DNA from 3 places in the Arthrobacter sp. MW3 TE3886 genome. Region 2 is predicted to be linked to each of the others. Evidence: riboswitches for the same ligand, from Rfam matches in the RefSeq annotation. Region 2 holds a riboswitch; each other region holds the start of a gene.
What was found. Region 2 has a riboswitch for cyclic di-AMP ahead of ABH915_RS03905 (hypothetical protein). Riboswitches for the same ligand answer to the same signal wherever they lie in the genome.
Positions count from the first base shown of each region.

Region 1 (6,246 bases), 2.2 Mb from region 2:
ATCGGCGCCACGGCGCTGTCCATCTGGCTGTTCCGCGGCGGCCTGCCCAAGGCGGTTGCTTTCGGCCTCGTGGCATCATCCGGCTGGGTGGCGAGTGAAATCTTCAAGCTCATCGTGGCCCGCCAGCGGCCCAACCCTGCCCTGCTGTTCGATCCCCTGGCGCCGGAAACGGGTTCCAACAGCTTCCCAAGCGGCCACGTGTCCTTTGCGGTGGCACTGGGATTCGCAGTGTACTTCCTGGCCCGCGGAACCCGCTGGGCCAAGGTCACGGCCGCCGGGGCGGCGGCGGTGGCCCTGATCGTAGCCTGGTCACGGCTGTATATCGGCGTCCACTACCCCACCGACGTCGCGGCGTCGTTCCTGGCCGCGAGCGCAGCCGTGGTCTTGCTCGCGGGCCTGTGGAACCGTGTCACTCCGCGGATGGCGGATTGGCGTCGGGCGACATCCGGCAGCCGGCCGCTGGGCGCTGAGGGGAAATGACAATGCCCGCCCTAAACGTTCTTACCGTCCTTCCGGCCGCCCACGCCGCCGGAACACCGTCCCTGCTGGACCCGGCAAACCTGCTCGCCGGGTTGGGTCCGGCCGCCTTGGGTGTGATCGCGGCCATGGTCTTCATCGAATCGGGCGTGCTCTTTCCCTTCCTGCCCGGCGACTCCCTGCTGTTCACCGCAGGCCTTCTGCACCAGCAGCTGCAACTGACGTTGCCCGTGCTGATCGGCGTCGTCACCGCGGCCGCGGTCGCCGGGGACCAGGTCGGCTACATGCTCGGACGGAAATTTGGCCGGCGCTGGTTCAAGGACGACGCCCGGATCCTGAAGACAGCGCACCTGACCACCACGGAGGACTTCTTCCGCCGCCACGGCGGGGCCGCCGTCGTGCTGGCGCGCTTCGTCCCCATGGTCCGGACGTTTGCTCCCCTGACCGCCGGGATCGCGCGCTATGACTACAAATCCTTCACCCTGTGGAATATCACCGGCGCCGCGGCATGGGCGGCCTCCGTGACGATGCTTGGCACCTGGCTGGGGCACTTTGACATCATCGCCAGGAACATCGACGCCATCGTCGTGGCCATGGTGCTCGTCTCCGTCGTGCCGGGGGTGGTGCAGCTCCTCAAACGCCGCCGCAACTCCCGCGGCGCAGCCGCGTCCGCAGCCCACGCCGCCGGCGACACGGCGGAGGAACCCGGGGGCGGATGGCGGACTGAGGAAATGGCCGCGGAAGAATAGCTGACATGACTTCCGCTGAGCTTCCCTCCCTGCTGCTCGTCGAGGACGACGCCGTCCTGGGACCGCTCATCGCCGAGCTCCTGGACCCCGACTACCGGGTCCAGTTGGTCACCAACGGCCGCGATGGCCTCCACCAGGGGCTGACCGGGAGCTGGGACGTCATGATTGTCGACCGCGGGTTGCCCGCCATGGACGGCATCGCCCTCATCACGGCTTTGCGGTCGAAAGGCATTGCCACGCCCATCCTGGTCCTGACCGCGCTGGGCGACCCCGACGAAAAGGTCAGGGGACTGGACGCCGGCGCCAACGATTACGTGACCAAGCCGTTCGACGCCGGCGAACTGGCAGCACGCCTGCGCGCACTGACGCGCTCCTTCCCTCCCCCGGCCCCGGCCCCGGTGGCGATCGGGGACTGGGAACTGGACCCGACGCAGCGTTCCGTCCGTTCCGTCTACGGGCAAACGGTGCCGCTGACCGCGAAGGAAGGCCAACTGCTGGCAGCCCTGGCCGCGGAACCGGACCGCGTCTTCACCCGGGACGAGCTCCTCGCGGCGTGCTTCCACGCCTCGGAGCAGCCCGGCGTGATCGATACCTATGTCCATCACCTGCGCCGGAAGATCTCCAAAGCCGTGATCCGCACGGTGCACGGCCTCGGATACCAGATCGGCGATGCTCATGAGTGACGGCCGGCCGGCACGCGGAAATCCGGACCACTCCGTCCTGCGCAAGGCCTCCCTCAAGGTCGCGCTGCGGATCAGCGCCGCGTGCGCGGTCATGGTTCTCGGGCTGCTCGCCGCCACGGCACTGTACCTCACGAACCAACTGGCCCATCCTGAAGTGCCGCGTTCGGCGGCGGCCGGGGCGGCCTACACATACCTGGATTCCAAGGATGTCCTCGAAGCCATGATCATCGCCGGGGTGGCGGGAATCCTGCTGGCCGGCATCGTCGGGTGGCTCAGCGCGCGCAGCGCCATCCGACCCCTCAGTGAGGCCCTGGCCAGGGAGCGGCGTTTCGTCCAGGACGCGAGCCACGAATTGCGCACCCCATTGACCATCCTGGACACCAGGATCCAGCTGGCCCAGCGCAACACTGTGCCCGGCTCCAGGCAAAGCCAGGACCTGGCCCGGATCCGGGAGGACGCCGCGACGCTGACCGGGATTGTCACCGAACTGCTCCTCGCGGCTACCGCGGAGGCCCCGGCCCACTCCGCACCCCCTGCCGACCTGGCCGATGCTGCCGCCAGCGTCGCCGTCAGCCTCCAGCCGGTGGCAGAGCAGCGGAAGGTGCGCCTGGAATTCTCTGCCGATGCCCGGCCGCTGGCCCGGATCGAGAAGAACTCGCTGCGCCGTGCCGTGCTGGCCCTGGCGGACAACGCCCTGGCCCACACGCCTCCGGGCGGCCGCGTGTCCATCACGACCTCAATCGAGCAGAAGCGCGCCGTGATCACCGTGGCGGACTCGGGGACCGGAATTACTGGCGTCGATCAGGCCCGGATCTTTGACCGGTTCGTGCGGACCGCCAGCACCGGTACTTCACAGGGACAGCGGAGCTTTGGCATCGGGCTGGCCTTGGTCCGGGAGATTGCCGTCGCTGCCGGGGGCACTGTCGAGGTGGCCGCGACCGGGGACGAGGGAACGGTCATGAAGCTGACGCTTCCGCTCAGTGAGAGCGGGAATCCCTGAGGATCCTGTGCCGGAGAAAGGCGGTGCCGCCGGGAGCCCGGACCCCCAAAATGCAGAGACAGAAAAGACCGGCGATCGATTTGCCCCCAAGGGAAATCGATCGCCGGTCTTTCCGGACTGTCTGGCCCCGGTCGGGGCCATGCGGCTTAGGCGCGGACGAAGGTCACGCCGCCGGTCGCGGTGAGCCAGGACAGCGGGTGCACCATCGTCTGGTTCGAGCCGTTCATGCCGCCGCTGACCACCTGGCCGTTGCCGGCGTAGATGCCCACGTGGCCGGACTGGACCACCATGTCACCGGGCTGCGGCGTGGCCACAACGGCTCCAAGGCCAAGGAACGCGCGGGGACCGATGTCGCCAACGGGCTTGCCCGCGGCGCCAAGGGCCTTCTCCACCATGGCGGTGCAGTCCTGGGTGATGCCCACCTGGCTGTAGGCGGCCGAGAGCATGATGGCGTTGCGTCCGCCGGCAGCGGGCGCCGCGGCCGGCGCTGCTGCCGGAGCGGCCTGCACCTGGACGGTCGCCTTGGGCGCTGCCACCGGGGCTGCAGCCGGGGCTGCAGCGGGAGCCAGAGCCGGAGCCGGAGCCGGAGCAACGGGCTGCTCGATGACCGGCGCGGCAACAGAATCCACTGCGGGGCGCTCGAAGCTGATCTTGACGCTTGAATCGGCGCTGACGGGGGCGCTGACCTGTCCGGTGACGTCGATGTTCGACGCCGGAGCGGAGTCACGCTGCACGGGGGCGGTGGCGGCGTTGGCAGCCATTCCGCTGGTCAGGACCAGGCCGGATGCGGCGGCGAGGACGGCGGCATGGCGCGCAAAAGTATTGACTGAAGTCATGAATGTAGCCTCTCCCAATGCCTGCGAGGTGAGCTGTCGGATTCGGATGGGAGGCACCCGGCCGCACTCCCGGGCCCGTCGTGGCGGGCACTGTGCGGCTTCACCCCAAGACCTGCATATCAGCAGGTCAAAAGTGGTTTCCCCGTCTCTGCCGGACGTTGATGCGAGTTACCCCCGGGCCGCGGCAGAGTTAGGCAATCGGCTGGGGAGCGCCCGTATCGGAGACAACAGGCACTCATCAACCGTAGCGCGAACCGCACCCGAAAGTCACATTCAGGTAACGGAGGCGGTGATGGCGTGCCGCAATTTGCCCATAGGGCGGCGGCCGTTTCCGAACATAGGATGATGCCATCAGCACCACCGGAAGCGGAGGCCCGAAATGAACAGCCATTGTGTCGCCATCTGCCAGTTGAGCACTCAGCCCCAAGAGGATTTCGACGTCAACACCGAGCTGCTGATCCTGGACGGCGGGGACGTCCATGTGAGCACATGGGACGCGGAACCGCGCGACGGGGGCTTCGACGAGCACGTCCTGAATGACCGGGTGGACGCGCTCGGGTACATGGTTGTCAACGACTGGGCCTTCCTGGACGGGAAGGCCTACGCAGTAGTGGAACGGCGGTCGGGAACGGTGCCGGCGGGCCGCGGCGAACCGTGACCTTCCTGTCCCTGGCGCTGATCGCCGTCATCGCCCTGGCTGGCCCCCTGCTGGCCCTGCCCGTGCGCTGGCACTTGCCTGTCATGCTGGGTGAGCTGCTGGCCGGCATCGCGATCGGGCGCTCAGGCCTGGCCCTTGTGGACCCCGCGGACCCGACATTCACCCTGCTGGCCAATATCGGCTTTGCGCTGATGATGTTCGTGGCAGGCACCCACGTTCCCGTGCGGGATCCGCACATCCGTGGCGCCCTCGGGAAGGGCTCGCGCCGGGCGATTGTGGCCGCAGCGGCAGCGGTGGTGGTCGGAACCGGCATCGGGCTGCTGTTCGGGACTGGACATGCTCCCCTCTATGTCGTGCTGCTGGCGTCTTCGTCGGCCGCCCTGGTGCTTCCAATCGTCGATTCCCTGCGCCTCGGCGGGCCAGATGTCGTGGACATGACAGCGCAGGTGGCAATAGCCGACACAGCCTGCATTGTGGCGTTGCCGCTCCTGGTGGATCCGCCCCACGCAGTCCAGGCGGCGCTGGGCGTCCTCGTGGTGACCGGGTGCGCGGTGGTGCTCTTTGTCGGCTTGCGCTGGCTGGAGCGCCGGGGAATCCGCCGGCGCGTGCACCGGCTCTCGGAAAGCCGCAAGTTTGCCCTGGAGCTGCGGATCCAGCTGGCCGTACTCTTCACCCTGGCCGGTGTCGCAACGTGGAGCAATGTTTCTGTGATGATGGCAGGCTTTTCCTTCGGCCTGGTGATGGCTGCCGTCGGCGAACCGCGGCGGCTGGCCCGGCAATTGTTCGCGCTCAGCGACGGCTTCCTGGGTCCGCTCTTCTTCGTCTGGCTGGGTGCCTCGCTGACGCTCAGGGACCTGGCCGGACACCCTGACATGATTGCCCTCGGCCTGGCACTGGGGGGCGGGGCCCTGCTGGCGCATGCCGACCTGGCTTTCCTGGGACTCCCGCTGCCCCTCGGGGTGTTGTCGGCGGCCCAGCTAGGCGTACCGGTGGCCGCGGCGAGCATCGGCACGCAGCTTCAGGTCCTGCTCCCAGGCGAGGCCGCGGCCCTGCTGGTGGGAGCGCTGGTCACCATAGCCGCGGGCGCCGTCGCCGGGTCACGGGCGGCGAGGACGTTCGCGCTGCCGGCAGGTGCCGGCGGTAAGTCCGGGGATTCCGGCAGCACCGTCGGGCAGGGCGATCCGGGAGATCCGAAGGGCTGACAGTCCGGATGTCTGAATGTCCGACATGTCTGCGTGCCTAAGTGCCTGAACCAGCCGATCCGGCGGCGAAGGTCCGGATCGTCATACTCCAACGGACGTGAGTTGCAGTTCCGGCCTCCGCTTTGCCATCTCCGCCAGGACCCGGGAGACCGCGTCCCGGACAGCCATGCCGTCGGCGTCGAACTTCCCGCCAGTCTCGCCGAGCACCGCGTTGGCGTGCCGGACAAACCTGTCCCAGTCCCCCGCGCCCGCGCGCAGCGCCAGCAACGGCGAGAGCAGCGCGGCCCGGCGCAGCCAGGCATCCGGCTCGCGCACCCATCGGTCCAGCACGCTGTCGGCCCGTACCCTGGCCAGGACATCGAGTCCGTCCACCAGGGGCCCGACGACGTCGACGGCGAGCGGATCCACAAGGTCCGGCACCCGCGCCTGCCGGATGAACCCCTCCAGCCGGGTGAGGTCGGCGTTGGTCAGCAGCTTCACGTTGTTCTGCAGCAGGACAACGGCGGCCAGCCGGCGCTCGAAAACCGGCGCTGCCCGCAGTTCCGGGCCGTCCAGATCGGAGCCCTCCAGTTCCGGGCCCCACAGTTCGGAACTCAGCGCAGCGACCTCATCACGGGAGAGTCCGGGATAGCGGCGGCCGG
Region 1 covers NZ_JBGCAN010000001.1:2,997,451-3,003,696, forward strand. Annotated here, with positions in the region: gene ABH915_RS13625 (phosphatase PAP2 family protein) at 1-480, shown strand, start outside; gene ABH915_RS13630 (DedA family protein) at 483-1,226, shown strand; gene ABH915_RS13635 (response regulator transcription factor) at 1,232-1,909, shown strand; gene ABH915_RS13640 (sensor histidine kinase) at 1,902-2,909, shown strand; gene ABH915_RS13645 (hypothetical protein) at 3,056-3,745, opposite strand; cyclic di-AMP (ydaO/yuaA leader) riboswitch at 3,750-3,952, opposite strand; gene ABH915_RS13650 (hypothetical protein) at 4,155-4,403, shown strand; gene ABH915_RS13655 (cation:proton antiporter) at 4,400-5,605, shown strand; gene ABH915_RS13660 (DNA alkylation repair protein) at 5,687-6,246, opposite strand, start outside.
Region 1: another riboswitch for cyclic di-AMP. It lies ahead of ABH915_RS13645 (hypothetical protein); the one in region 2 lies ahead of ABH915_RS03905 (hypothetical protein).

Region 2 (6,246 bases):
CACAGGTAGGCCAGGGCCAGCCCGGGAACGATCAGGAAGCCCTGCAGCATCTTGCTCAGGAACGCCAGGCCGATCACCGCGCCGGCCGCGGCGAGCCACTTCCAGCCGGCCTTCTCGATGGCGCGGGTGGTGAGGTAAGCCGCCAGCACCAGGCACAGGGTGAGCATCGCGTCCGGGTTGTTGAACCGGAACATGAGGGCGGCCACCGGGGTCAGCGCCAGGGCGCCGCCGGCGAGCAGGCCAGCGGCCGGCCCGGACACCCGCTTGACGGTCAGGTAGAGAAGCCCGACGGCGGCCACCCCCATGAGCGCCTGGGGAATGAGCATGCTCAGGGCCGAGAAACCAAAGATCCGTCCCGCGAGGGCCGGGATCCAGAGGGCGGCCGGCGGTTTATCCACTGTGATGGCGTTGCCGGCGTCGAGGGAGCCGAAGAGCAGTGCCGTCCAGTCCTTGGTCCCGGCCTGGATCGCCGCGGCATAGAAGGAGTTGGCGTAGCCGGTGGCCTCAAGATTCCACAGGTACAACGCCGCGGTGACCACCAGGAGCAGCGCTGCCGAGGGCCGCACCCAGCGGGGCTGCGGTCCGAACAGCAGCCGGTCCCGGCGCCCCTGCGCTGCCGGGGCCTGGGACGCGGGCGGCTGGGGCGCCGTCCCGCCGTCTCCGGGAACCGGGTGTGGCTGCGCCTCGGCGGCGGGTGGCGTGCCGGCCTGGGAGCCGCTCTCGGCTCCGGTGGTGGGGCTGACGGTTGCCGTCATTTACTTGGCCTTTTCTGTGCGGGGGAGGGAAGGATCGGGGGCGCCGGGCGCAGGAACGGCAGTGGTGGGCCTGTGGCGGAAAACCACCAGCCGGAACAGCAGGAACTTCACGGCTGTGGCGGCCAGGTTGGCGGCGGTGACCGTGAGCAGTTCAAGCCAGCGGTCCGGTGCTGCTCCCGACTCGGCGTGAACGAGGGCGAGTGCGCCAGAGGTCAGGGCCAGCCCGATGCCGAAGACCAGCAGTCCCTCGAAGTGGTGGCGTGCGGCCTGGCTGCTGCCCTGGATGCCGAACGTGAAGCGCCGGTTGGCGGCGGTGTTGGCCACGGCGGTGGTGAGCAACGCGAGGAAATTTGCCAGCTGCGGGTCCATGAACCCGCGGCAGAGCAGGAAAATCGCCAGGTAGGCCAGGGTGGAGGCCACCCCGATGCTGCCGAAGCGGACGAGTTGTCCGAAGAGGCTTCCACCGGGGCTTTGTTCCTGGGCCCGGGCGGCGGCCGGCAGCGGTCCGCGGGCCAGGGCGGCGCGCAGGTCGGGAACCGGGATCCGGCCCGAGACCAGGTCCCGGCTCAACCGTGCCATGCCGCGCAAGTCCGCGAGGGCGGTCTGGACGATGTCCACGCTGGAATCCGGGGTCGTCGGTCCAGTCCACCGGGACTTCGTGGACGCGCAGGCCGCACTTTTCTGCCAGGACCAGCAGCTCGGTGTCGAAGAACCAGGCGTTGTCCAGCGTGTGGGGGAGCAGTTGCCGGGCCACGTCCGACCGGATCGCCTTGAAGCCGCACTGTGCATCGCTGAAGTGGGCGCCCATGAGGGCCTGGAGCAGGAAGTTGTAGCTGCGCGAGATGAATTCCCGCTTGGGACCGCGGACCACGCGGGAGTTGCGGGTCAGCCGCGTCCCGATCGCCAGGTCGGAGTGCCCCGAGATGAGCGGGGCAAGGAGCGGTCCGAGGGCCGCCAGATCAGTGGAAAGATCCACATCCATGTACGCCAGGACCGGCGACGGCGAGGCCAGCCACACCTTGCGAAGTGCGTTTCCGCGGCCCTTTTCCGCCATATGGACCACCTTCACTTCGCGCAGCTCGCGGGCTACGCGTTCCGCGGCCTTGAGCGTTCCGTCGGTGCTGGCGTTGTCCGCCACGGTGATCCGGAAGGAGTGCGGGAAGGCGCCGAGCAGGTAGGCGTGGAGCCGGCGCAGGCAGGCTTCGAGGTCCCGCTCCTCGTTGAAGACCGGGATAGTGACGTCCAGCAGGGGCGTGCTGGCGCGCGTATCGATGGCTGTGCGCCGGGCGCCGGGGCCGGTAAGCGCCCCGGCGAACGGGTCCGGAGCGGGCGCGTCGGCCAGCGCAAGCCCCGGGGATGTCTCGGGTGCCGCCGGGCCGGCCGGCGTCCCCGCGGTGCGGGGCAGGGTTCCTGTGGCCTGGTCTGTGAATGTCATGGCTCAACTTTCCCGGCGGCCCATATGAGGGCTTTAGGGTCAAGCTGTGCTGGGGCTGTGGAAGTCTGGGCTGTCGGGCTGCTCCGGCCGTGGAGACGCAAGGAGGCCCCGGATCCGTGTGGATCCGGGGCCTCCTTGGCGGGGCCGGTTAGTGCCGGTTTAGTACCAGTTGTGTGCGTAGTGGAAGTTCAGGGCGCCGCAGGGGGAGCCATAGCGCGACTTGACGTAGTTCAGGCCCCAGTTGATCTGGGTCCGGTAGTTGGTCATGTAGTCGGCGCCGGCGCTCGCCATCTTCGTGGCGGGCAGGGACTGGACCACGCCGTAGGCGCCGCTGCTGGCGTTCGTCGCGGTGGTCTTCCAGTCAGATTCCTTGGTCCACAGCTTGTGCAGGCACTGCATCTGGCCAGGTGCCCAGCCATAGCGGCCCAGCTGGGACGCGGCGTAGGCCTGGGCCCCGGCAGGGTCGTCAATTGCGACCGGTGCCGGTGCGGGGGCAGGAGCGGCTGCCGGTGCGGGTGCCGGTGCGGGTGCGGGTGCGGGAGCGGGAGCGGGAGCTGCCGCGGGAGCCGGAGCAGGTGCGGGAGCAGCGGGGGCGGGGATCAGCGCTTCGGCTGCCTTAACCTCGGAGATCTGGGGAGCCACGTTCTTTTCCGCCGGAGCGGTCGGCCCAGCCACCTGGACCCGCTCGAAGTTGAGCTTGGCCAGCGGGTCGGCGATCGTGGCCGTCTGGCTCGCAACGTTCGCCGTGTGGGCGCCCGGCTCTGCCGCCTGGCTGGCGGCGCCGCCACCCAGCAGCAGCGCGCACGCGGCGGTGACGACGGCGGCACGGCGGCCGGTTGTACCGAGTCCGGCGGCGAACCGCGACAGGGCGGATGCCCGTTTGGCCGGTTCGGCGCGGTGGCGCGACTTAGCTGCGCCAACTGAGCGGGAATGCGAATCGCCGTCAGGGCGCGTTTGTACCTGGAATTCAGTCATGGTGGCCTCTCAACGCCGGCGGAGTTAGCTGTCGGGTTCGGATGAGGTCATCCGGCCGCACGGAATATCACGTGTCGGCTTCACCCCGAGGGCGCATGAATGCAGAATGCCCGGGAACTCTGGGTCCCCCGCCTCTGCCTGGTCCAGCGGAATCCGGGAAGCGGCAGAGTTTGGCGTCCGTCCGGATATGCGGCACCGATGGCGGCGCACTCTAAAGACGCTACAGGACCCAACCGCTTAAGTCACATTTTGGTAACAGGAATCACAGGGCCGGGGTGGCGGGTTGCGCCGGATTGACCAGACGTCCGGTCCCGGGTCCTTGCGGCGCCGGCCGCGCCGTCTATGCCGACGGCGGCGCGGCGGGCAGCCGCACGGCGAACTCAGTGCGCCCTGGCCGGGACGTGACCTCGACGGTTCCTCCGTGGGCCTCCACGATCGACTGGACGATGGACAGGCCCAACCCGCTGGTGCCTTCGGAAGTCGGCGCAGCGGTCGCCGTGCCCTGGCCGCCGCGGCTGCCGGAAACGGCGCCGGAAGGCGGGCGTGCGGCGGCCCCGGACCCGACCCCCGCCGTCGCGACCACCGAACTGGCGGGGAGGGCTGCGGGACTCGACGCCGGATTGGTGCGTGAGGCGTCGGCCCGGGCGAAGCGGGCGAAGACCCGGCCGATAAATTCCGGGGCGATGCCGCTGCCATTGTCTGTCACGGTGACCACGGCACTGCCGTCAGCCGAGCGCATGACGCCCGTGACCACCTTGGTCCCGGGTTCGGTGTGCTTGCGCGCATTGGACAGGAGGTTGGCGAGGACCTGGTGAAGCTGGGTCGCATCACCGCGCACCACCAAGGGCTCGTCCGGAAGTTCGAGCTGCCAGATGCGGTCCGGGGCCATGACTTTCTCATCGCTGACCGTCTCGATGGCCAGTTGGGTGAGGTCGACGTCGGAGATCTTGAGCGGCTGCCCCTCGTCCAGACGCGCCAACAGCAGCAGGTCCTCCACGAGCGTGGTCATCCGCTCGGACTGGCTTTGCACACGGGCGAGGGACCTCTCGCCGTCGGGGGTGAAATGCTCGGTCATTCGCATCAGCTCCGTGTAGCCGCGGATGGCCGTAAGCGGGGTGCGGAGTTCGTGCGAGGCGTCGGCGACGAACTGCCGGACCTTCATCTCGCTCTCCTGCCGCGCTTCGAGGGCGTTGGAGACGTTGTCCAGCATCTTGTTCAGCGCGTAGCCCACGCTGCCCACTTCCGTTCCGGGATGGGCCGCCGACGTCGGGACGCGCACCCCTAGCGCCACCTCGCCGGCGTCCAGCGGGAGGCGGGAGACCTTGGTGGCCACCTCGGAGAGCTGTTCCAGCGGCTTCATGGTCCGCCGGATCAGGGCCGTGCCGGCGAGCCCGATCAACACGAGCCCGCCTGCGGACACCACCACCATGGTCCAGACCAGGGAGGTCAGGGTGTTTTGCTTTTCTGCCAGCGGGAGTCCGGTCACAATCACGTCGCCGTATGGCGCACGCGCGGCCGTGAGCCGGTAGGCGCCGGCCGAAAGGGTCCGGTCCACGGGCACACCGTTTGGGGTGAGGGTCAGGAGAACCTTGTTGTCGGCGGGGGAGAGGCTCTTGACCGCGCCGTCCCCGGCCAGGAAGCCGGCCCTACTGACTTCGTCGTCCAGTATCCGGGCGTTAAGCGTCCCGACGCCCTGTCCCCGGGCTTCGAGGGGGTCGGGGCGCCTGCCCGAATCGTCCGAGGAGGGCCGGCCGAACTCGCTCGAACGGTGGGAGGCCTGGTCCAGCTGGGTGTCGAGTTGCCGGGTGAGGAAGAGGTCCATGGAGGCGTAGCTGAACAAGCCCACAGCGCCGCAGATGGCCACGAGCAGCGCCATGGCAACCAGGACCAGCCTGGTGCGCAAATGCCACGTGGACGGGTTGCGCCAGTCGCGTCCGGGGACGCGGGTCATGCCAGAAAGTGAGGGCACGGATCAGTCCGCCGGTTTCAGGACGTACCCGGCTCCGCGCACCGTGTGGATCATGGGAGCGTGGTTGGCGTCGACCTTCTTGCGGAGGTAGGAAATATACAGTTCCACGATGTTCGCCTGCCCGCCGAAGTCGTAGTCCCAGACGCGGTCCAGGATCTGGGCCTTGCTGATGACCCGTTTCGGGTTTTCCATGAGGTAGCGCAGCAGCTCGAACTGCGTGGCGGTCAGGTGCAGTTCCTCCCCGGCCCGGGTGACTTCGCGGGTGTCGACATTGAGCACGAGGTCTCCCACCACGAGCTCGGCGGTGTCCATGGCGGCCACCCCGGAGCGCTGGACCAGCCGGTGCAGGCGCAGCAGCACCTCTTCCATGCTGAACGGCTTGGTGACGTAGTCATCGCCGCCGGCTGCCAGCCCGGTGATGCGGTCCTGGACGGCATCCTTGGCCGTCAGGAACAGCGCCGGCACCTCCGGCGCGAACGCGCGGATCCTGCTCAGCAGTTCGACGCCGTCGAACCCGGGCAGCATCACATCCAGCACCAGCACATCCGGGCGGAACTCCTTGGCCAGCCGGACGGCGCCGGGCCCGTCCTCGGCCACGGCCACGGACCATCCGGCCATCCGCAGGCCCATGCTCATGAGTTCGGAGAGGCTGGGCTCGTCATCCACCACGAGGGCGCGGATGGGGGAGCCGTCCGGATGCGTGAGCTGGGGAAGGTTGTTGGTCATGGAGTGCGAAGTGGCCATGGGACAACTCTCCGATCTGCCGGTTAGGCGCGGCTTTGGGGACCCTGTGCGGCACCTGTGAATCCCAGCCTAGCGAGCTGGACGCCGTTGCGGGACCGTACAGGCGGCGACGGCCGCGCTCAATCCGCCCTTTCCCGTCAGGCCCGAACGTCACAGGCCGGGCTGTCGGCCCGCACAGCCCAGGCACAGGATCGCTCACCACTCTGGGGTGAACACCGATCCGCACCCGAAGGAGAAACACCATGAGCGGTCAGCGTCCCGGAGCCGGTTCCGGACCAGCCCCCGTACCCGCCCCCGCGCCCACAACCGGCGCAACAACGGCGCCCGCGCCCGTGACGGCGCCCCGCGCTGCCTGGCAGCACGACGCC
Region 2 covers NZ_JBGCAN010000001.1:827,138-833,383, forward strand. Annotated here, with positions in the region: gene ABH915_RS03890 (glycosyltransferase family 39 protein) at 1-755, opposite strand, end outside; gene ABH915_RS03895 (GtrA family protein) at 756-1,373, opposite strand; partial or broken gene ABH915_RS03900 (glycosyltransferase) at 1,555-2,190, opposite strand; gene ABH915_RS03905 (hypothetical protein) at 2,350-3,165, opposite strand; cyclic di-AMP (ydaO/yuaA leader) riboswitch at 3,167-3,324, opposite strand; gene ABH915_RS03910 (ATP-binding protein) at 3,506-5,116, opposite strand; gene ABH915_RS03915 (response regulator transcription factor) at 5,138-5,878, opposite strand; gene ABH915_RS03920 (hypothetical protein) at 6,121-6,246, shown strand, end outside.

Region 3 (6,246 bases), 210 kb from region 2:
TGTGAGCTCCCGGGTTACGGTCAACCGGCTCGCGGAGCCGATCCAGGTGGAACCGGAGCTTCTGGCCCAGCTCGACGAGGGCGGAATCAGGCCAGGCGCGCTGGTCTCGCTGGAGCGGGTGGGGGAGTACATCTCGGTCCGCGTCCCCGATATCGAAGGTGCCCTGGAGCTGCCGCCCGAGGTAGCCGCACACGTCTTTGTAACAGTCGCCTGACCCGCCACTCCGCGCCGGTCATGGGACGACCCATGAGTTGTGCACAATTGCGATTACGGATTTATTACCGGGCGGCTTAATCACCTATAGTTAGTGGCCAGTACCGATACCAAAGCGTTACCTGATCCGAAGCCGAGCCCTGCCAGCGGATCAGTCGCAGAACCACCTCCTGGCAGGGGCGGGGGAACCACTTTCGGCTGCTACTTCGGCAGCCTTGGGGTGAAGTCCGTCAGCGGCAAGCAGCTTCCACCGAAGGATCCCATGGGGATGCCTCTGTGCCTGGCCGCTTGCAACGGCGGACCGGGTCTTTGATCTCTCTGACCCGAATCCGACAGCTAACTCCGCAGGCCATCCAGAGAGGAACCGTTCTTGACCACCCAGACCGCCAGGGGCCGTCGCCGCGCGACCGGTCCCGCTCCGGAGCCGCGGCCCGTCGTCGCTCACACGGCCGAACGCCCGCGTGACGTGCACCGCGATGAACGGCGTCACCGGCGCAGCCCGTTCCGCCAGGTTACGGACTTTGCCGCGGCCAGCGGAGTCGGGCAGAAAGCCGGGATCGCGCTGGCCGCGACTGGTCTGGTTCTCACCGTGACGGTTCCCGTCACGAGCCCGGTGATGGCTTCGAATCCGAGCGGATCCGGCGCGCTCACCGCTGCCGTGCAGCCGGATGTCACGGCTGCCGCCGCCGCAAAGGTTGACTTCAACCGCACGGCCGTCACCACGAAGGGTGATCCGGACGGGAAGCTCAAGCAGTTGCTGAGCGCCCAGTCTGTGGGCACCATCACCCGCGCGGCATCGGCGGGCACCCTTGGTGCGCCGCTGGACCAGCTGGTCACGGCCTCACCCTTCGGCTACCGCGTCAGCCCCATCACTGGGGGCGCGGGGGAGTTCCACCGCGGCCAGGATTTCGCCGCCCAGTGCGGCACGGCGGTCCACGCGGCCGCCAGCGGCACCGTGACCTTCAACGGTTGGCATCCCTTCGGCGGCGGAAACCGCGTGGTCATCGATCACGGCAACGGCCTGGAGACCACGTACAACCACCTGTCCTCGGCCTCGGTCCAGGTTGGCCAGAAGGTTTCCCGCGGTGACGTCGTCGCCATGAGTGGGACCACCGGCGCCTCCACGGGCTGCCACCTTCACTTTGAAGTGATGGTCAACGGCGACGTCGTTGATCCGCTCGGCTGGCTCTAGACAAGACGATGGGCTGCTCTCAAGTTCCCGTGACACGCCGTGATCTGAATGTGACATTGAATCCGGACTGCTGTAGGGTTTGAAGCACGCCAACTTTTCCGAAGTTGGCGCTCTTGAGTGGATTGCCTAGCTCTGCCACCGCTCAAGGTCCGTTCGCATTACATCGTCTGGCAGGGGCGGGGGAACCAATTTTGGCCTTCGAAAGAAGGCCTTGGGGTTAAGTCGCAAAGCTTCCCAGGAAGCAGCGCGGCCGGGTGACTCCCATCCGAATCCGACAGCTCACCTCGTAGGCATTGGGAGAGGCTACTTTCGTGTCTTCACGCCACAATTCTGCGCGCATGCGCACCGGCGAGGCTCTGTCGAGCCCGCTGGAATCCACATCACGTGACGCCCTTGCCGGCGTCCGGATTGGATCACGTTCCGCAGGCTCAATCTCTACCGAGCCCGGACAGCATGCAGTTTCCGCTTTTGGCGCGTCTTCGCAGTACACCCTTCGCTAAGTAACCCATTTCGGGGCGATCCGGCGTACCCCCAAGATGCCGGAGCGTCCTCAGCCCGTGCCCGAAAGCGCGCGGTCCAAGGATCACGAAAGAGAGAACTTAATGACTACTCGTGCAAACGTTGCACGGCACCGCGCCGAGGTCACCAAGACCAACTCGCTGGCTGTTATTGCTAAGGCTGTCGGCGACAACGCCGGCGGCGTGGGCCGTCAGGCCGCGGTCATCGCCGCAGCTTCCGGTCTGGTCCTGACCAGCGGAATCGCAGCCAACGCTGCTGAAACCAATGTTCAGCGCGAATCCACCTCCGCTTCGGCCCTGGAAGTCCAGTCCGCAGCTCCGGCCACCATCTCGGCCGCTTCCACCATCGCGATCTCCTACGAGAAGCCCGCAGTGACCACCACGCCGGCTCCCGTAGTCGAGGCACCCAAGCCCGTCGTGAAGGTCCAGGACGCTACGGCCTCCCGCGCCGGCGGCACCGAGCTTGGCGTCAGCGGCGGCGTCGCTGCCCAGGCTCCGGCCGGCATCGGAAGCGGCGCTGGCGCGACCATCGCCGCCGCTGCCTACGCACAGATCGGCGTGGCGCAGGACTGCACCGCCCTCGCCACCAACGCACTGGCCGCGGCCGGCATCCACTACCACGGCTGGCCGGCAGGTTACCTGTCCCTGGGCCGCACCGTGAGCGCCGGCGAGGCACGCCCGGGCGACCTCGCCTACTACCAGAACGGCGGCGTGGGCATGGCTCACATCGCGGTCTACGTCGGCAACGGCATGGCAGTGCACGGCGGCTGGAACGGCGGCACCACCGCGCTGTACAGCGTAAACGTCGGCTCCGGCCCGGTATTCATCCGCGTCGGCGCCTAAGCACGAACCCCAGCTTTTCGAAAGACCCCCGCCTGCAGGCGGGGGTCTTTTGCGTTGCCGCGCAGTGAACTTTCCGCGCCGGGGACTGCGCCGGCGAAAAAATATTCGGTGATCCGGCACTTGAGTGTTTACTCTTGTGTTGTCGATCCATAGCCCGACCATGCAGAGGGCAGCCGGCCCTCGTGCCGCTGGCGGGTGCGGCCGTGAAGAGGTATGCGGATGCGCACTCTCGTTCTGAATGCTGGATATGAACCGCTGGCGGTCATCACCTTCCGCCGGGCGCTCGTCCTTGTCCTGACCGGAAAGGCCAGCGTGGTGGCCGAAGGGGACGACCCTGTGGTCGGCCCCCAGGACATTTTGGGCCGCCCGTCCGTGATCCTGCTGAACCGCTACATCCGGCCCAGGTACAACACGATGACTGCGGTGAGCCGCCGCGGCGTGCTGCGCCGGGATGCCCACCGCTGCGCGTACTGCGGCAAGGCTGCCCACACCATCGACCACATCCAGCCCAAGTCGCGGGGCGGAGCCGACTCCTGGGAGAACCTGGTGGCGGCCTGCCTGCGGTGCAACAACGCCAAGAGCGACCATACGCCGGCGGAGATGGGCTGGAAGATCGGTTTTGTTCCGGGCCCGCCAAAGGGCGCCATCTGGCAGATCAAGGAACTCGAGAAGCCGACGCCGGCCTGGGATCCGTTCCTGCTGCCTGAATCGGCTGCCTGACCCGCCTCCTGGCCTGCTGCCTGGTCAACTGGTGGGATTGCTGCCGGCGCACGTCACGGCTTGCTCGGCGGCGGCCGGCGCCGCGCTACGCTGAAGCGATGGAGTTCGATGCCATCATTCTCGCCGGGGGACGGGCCTCCCGCCTAGGCGGCGTGCCCAAATCCGGGCTTATCTTCGACGGCGCCACCCTCCTGGAGCGGTCACTGCGGGCAGCGGGCGCGGCGGTGCGCACCGTCGTCGTCGGACCCGACCCCGGGGGCCTGCCCGGCGGCGTCCTGACCTGCCGTGAGGACCCGCCCTTCGCGGGGCCGGCCGCAGCCATCGCCGCGGGCCTGGCTGCCCTGGCCGCCGACCGCGCAGGCCGTCGCGCAGCCGCCGCGCCCTTTACCCTGGTTCTGGCGTGCGACATGCCGCGGTCCGCCGACGCGGTCCGCGCCCTGGCCGAGGCGCTGGCCGCGCCTGCCGCAGGTACTCCGGAACGGGACGGGCCCGACGGCGTCATGGCAGTCTCGGCCGACGGCCGGAAGCAGCCGCTCGCGGGCTTTTATAGCACGGCCGTGCTACAACGTTCCGTCGCCGACGCCGCGTCCCGGAACAGGCTGGAAAACGCGTCGGTCTTCGCCCTTCTTGCTAGGCTGGACGTGCGGGAAGTTCGCGTTCCCCCGGGTTCCACCGACGACGTCGATACCTGGGATGACGCGTCCGCACTAGGGGTATCCGGCAGGATTCCCGACGGCGGTCCGGGCTCCGGCCCGGCTCTGCGCAGCTGAACTCGACCATGGAGGCAAACGGTGAAAAGCCAGGATGAAACGCTGGAAGACTGGTGCCGTGCCCTGCTCCAGGCCCTGGAGCTGGACGACGTTGAGATTGACGTGAATGAGGTCCTCGCCCTGGCCGGCGTGGCCGCCCATTCCGTGGTGCGCCCGGCGGCGCCGCTGACTACGTTCATTGCCGGCTTTGCCGCCGGACTGGCCTCGGGCTCCGGGCAGGCCACGGACTCCGTGTCCATGGAGGCCGCGATGGCCGTGGCCCGCCGGCTCGCCAAGGACTACGCAGCCGCCGAAACTTCCGGGGCATGACGGCTGCGGCCCCGGACGGCAGCGGACCCACTGCCCCTGGCAGAGATGGCGGTGGAGACGGAGTCAGAAACGGCGGTGGAGATGGGGTCAGAGATGGCGGTGGAGGCGGAGTCCGAGATGACTTCGGCGATCCCCGCATCACTGCGGGCGAGGATGCAGGGGGCCGGGACACCGCTGACCAGGATGTAGCGGACCAGGACACCGCGGACCAAGATGCAGCGGGCCAGGATGCGGCGGACGAGGACACCGCGGCGGAGCCGCACAGACACCTGGCCCACACGTGGCAGGAGGCCCGGCAACTCGCGTTCGACTGCGCCGTTCCCATCCCGGCCGCCCCTGTCCCGCTGCGGCACGCGCTGGGCCGGACCCTCGCGGCGGACGTCGTTGCTCAGCAGGACATGCCCCATTACGCTTCTTCCGCCATGGACGGCTGGGCCGTCAACGGCAGCGGCCCCTGGATCCTGGCCGAACCTGGCCAGCGGCTGGCACCGCATCAGGCCAGCCCGATTGCCACCGGCGGGCTCATCCCGCCCGGGGCCAGGGCGGTGTTGCGCAGCGAAAGCGGCATCATCGGTGCCGACGAGGACGGCCTGCCCGTCCTGAAGCTGGGCGGCACCGCGAAACCAGGGGACCCACGCAACGGCGACCACATCAGGAAGGCCGGAGAGGAAGCCGCCGCCGGGGACGTCCTGATCAAGCGCGGCACGGTCCTGAACCCCGCACATCTTGCCCTCGCCGCGCTGGCCGGAAGCGATACCCTTCCCGTGCTCGGCAAGGCCGTGGTGCGCCTCGTCTTCACTGGCTCCGAGGTCGTGACGAGCGGGATGCCGGCACCAGGGCAGGTCCGTGACACCTTCGGACCCCAACTGGCCGCCGTGGTGGGAATGCTCGGCGGGATCTGCACCGAAGAAGTGAAAGTTGGCGACACCTACGCCGAATGGCTCGCGGCGCTGGAGGACACCGATCCGGCCGGTGAAAACCTGCCCGCCGACGTCGTGATCACCACCGGCGGCACGGGACGCTCCGGAACGGACCACCTCCGGCGCTCGGTCGCCGAACTCGGCGGCCGCCTGCTGATCGACGGAATCGCCATGCGGCCGGGCCACCCCGCCGTGCTGGCCGAGCTGCCGGACGGCCGTTACATCCTGGGCCTGCCTGGAAACCCGCTCGCGGCCATGATGGCGCTGTCCACGATCGGGGCCCCACTGCTCGCAGCCCTGGGGCACGGCGCGGTCCCCCCGCTGAGCGAGGTGCCCTGCGGCTCGACCATTGACGCCGATCCGGGCCGGACCCGGCTCATGCCCTTCCGGTTGCTCTATGGCATGGCATCGCCGGCGCAGCACACCGGTCCGGGAATGATGCGGGGCCTGGCCGCCGCCGACGGTGTGCTGGTGGTCCCGCCCCATGGCGTGCAGCTGGGGGAATTGGTCCCCGCCTTCGCCCTCCCGTGGGGTGCGCCGCTGCCTGACGCTTCGGCAGCGGCCGCCGCGCAGAAGCCGGCGGCGAAGCGGACCGCCAGGAAGACCGCGGCCAGCGACGGGCCGGTGGACTGGAGTGCCCTTTTGGGCTGAGTCCTGGCCCGCAGCGCCGGCGTCAGGGCGGGACACGCCATCAGGATCAGACACTTACAATGATGGAACCAGCCAAAGATTCAAACTGCCGCAAGATTCAAACAGCGGCA
Region 3 covers NZ_JBGCAN010000001.1:1,040,468-1,046,713, forward strand. Annotated here, with positions in the region: gene ABH915_RS04840 (metal-dependent transcriptional regulator) at 1-214, shown strand, start outside; cyclic di-AMP (ydaO/yuaA leader) riboswitch at 365-579, shown strand; gene ABH915_RS04845 (M23 family metallopeptidase) at 584-1,405, shown strand; cyclic di-AMP (ydaO/yuaA leader) riboswitch at 1,529-1,712, shown strand; gene ABH915_RS04850 (NlpC/P60 family protein) at 2,008-2,766, shown strand; gene ABH915_RS04855 (HNH endonuclease) at 2,986-3,486, shown strand; gene ABH915_RS04860 (molybdenum cofactor guanylyltransferase) at 3,585-4,256, shown strand; gene ABH915_RS04865 (DUF6457 domain-containing protein) at 4,278-4,565, shown strand; gene ABH915_RS04870 (molybdopterin molybdotransferase MoeA) at 4,562-6,136, shown strand.
Region 3: another riboswitch for cyclic di-AMP. It lies ahead of ABH915_RS04850 (NlpC/P60 family protein); the one in region 2 lies ahead of ABH915_RS03905 (hypothetical protein).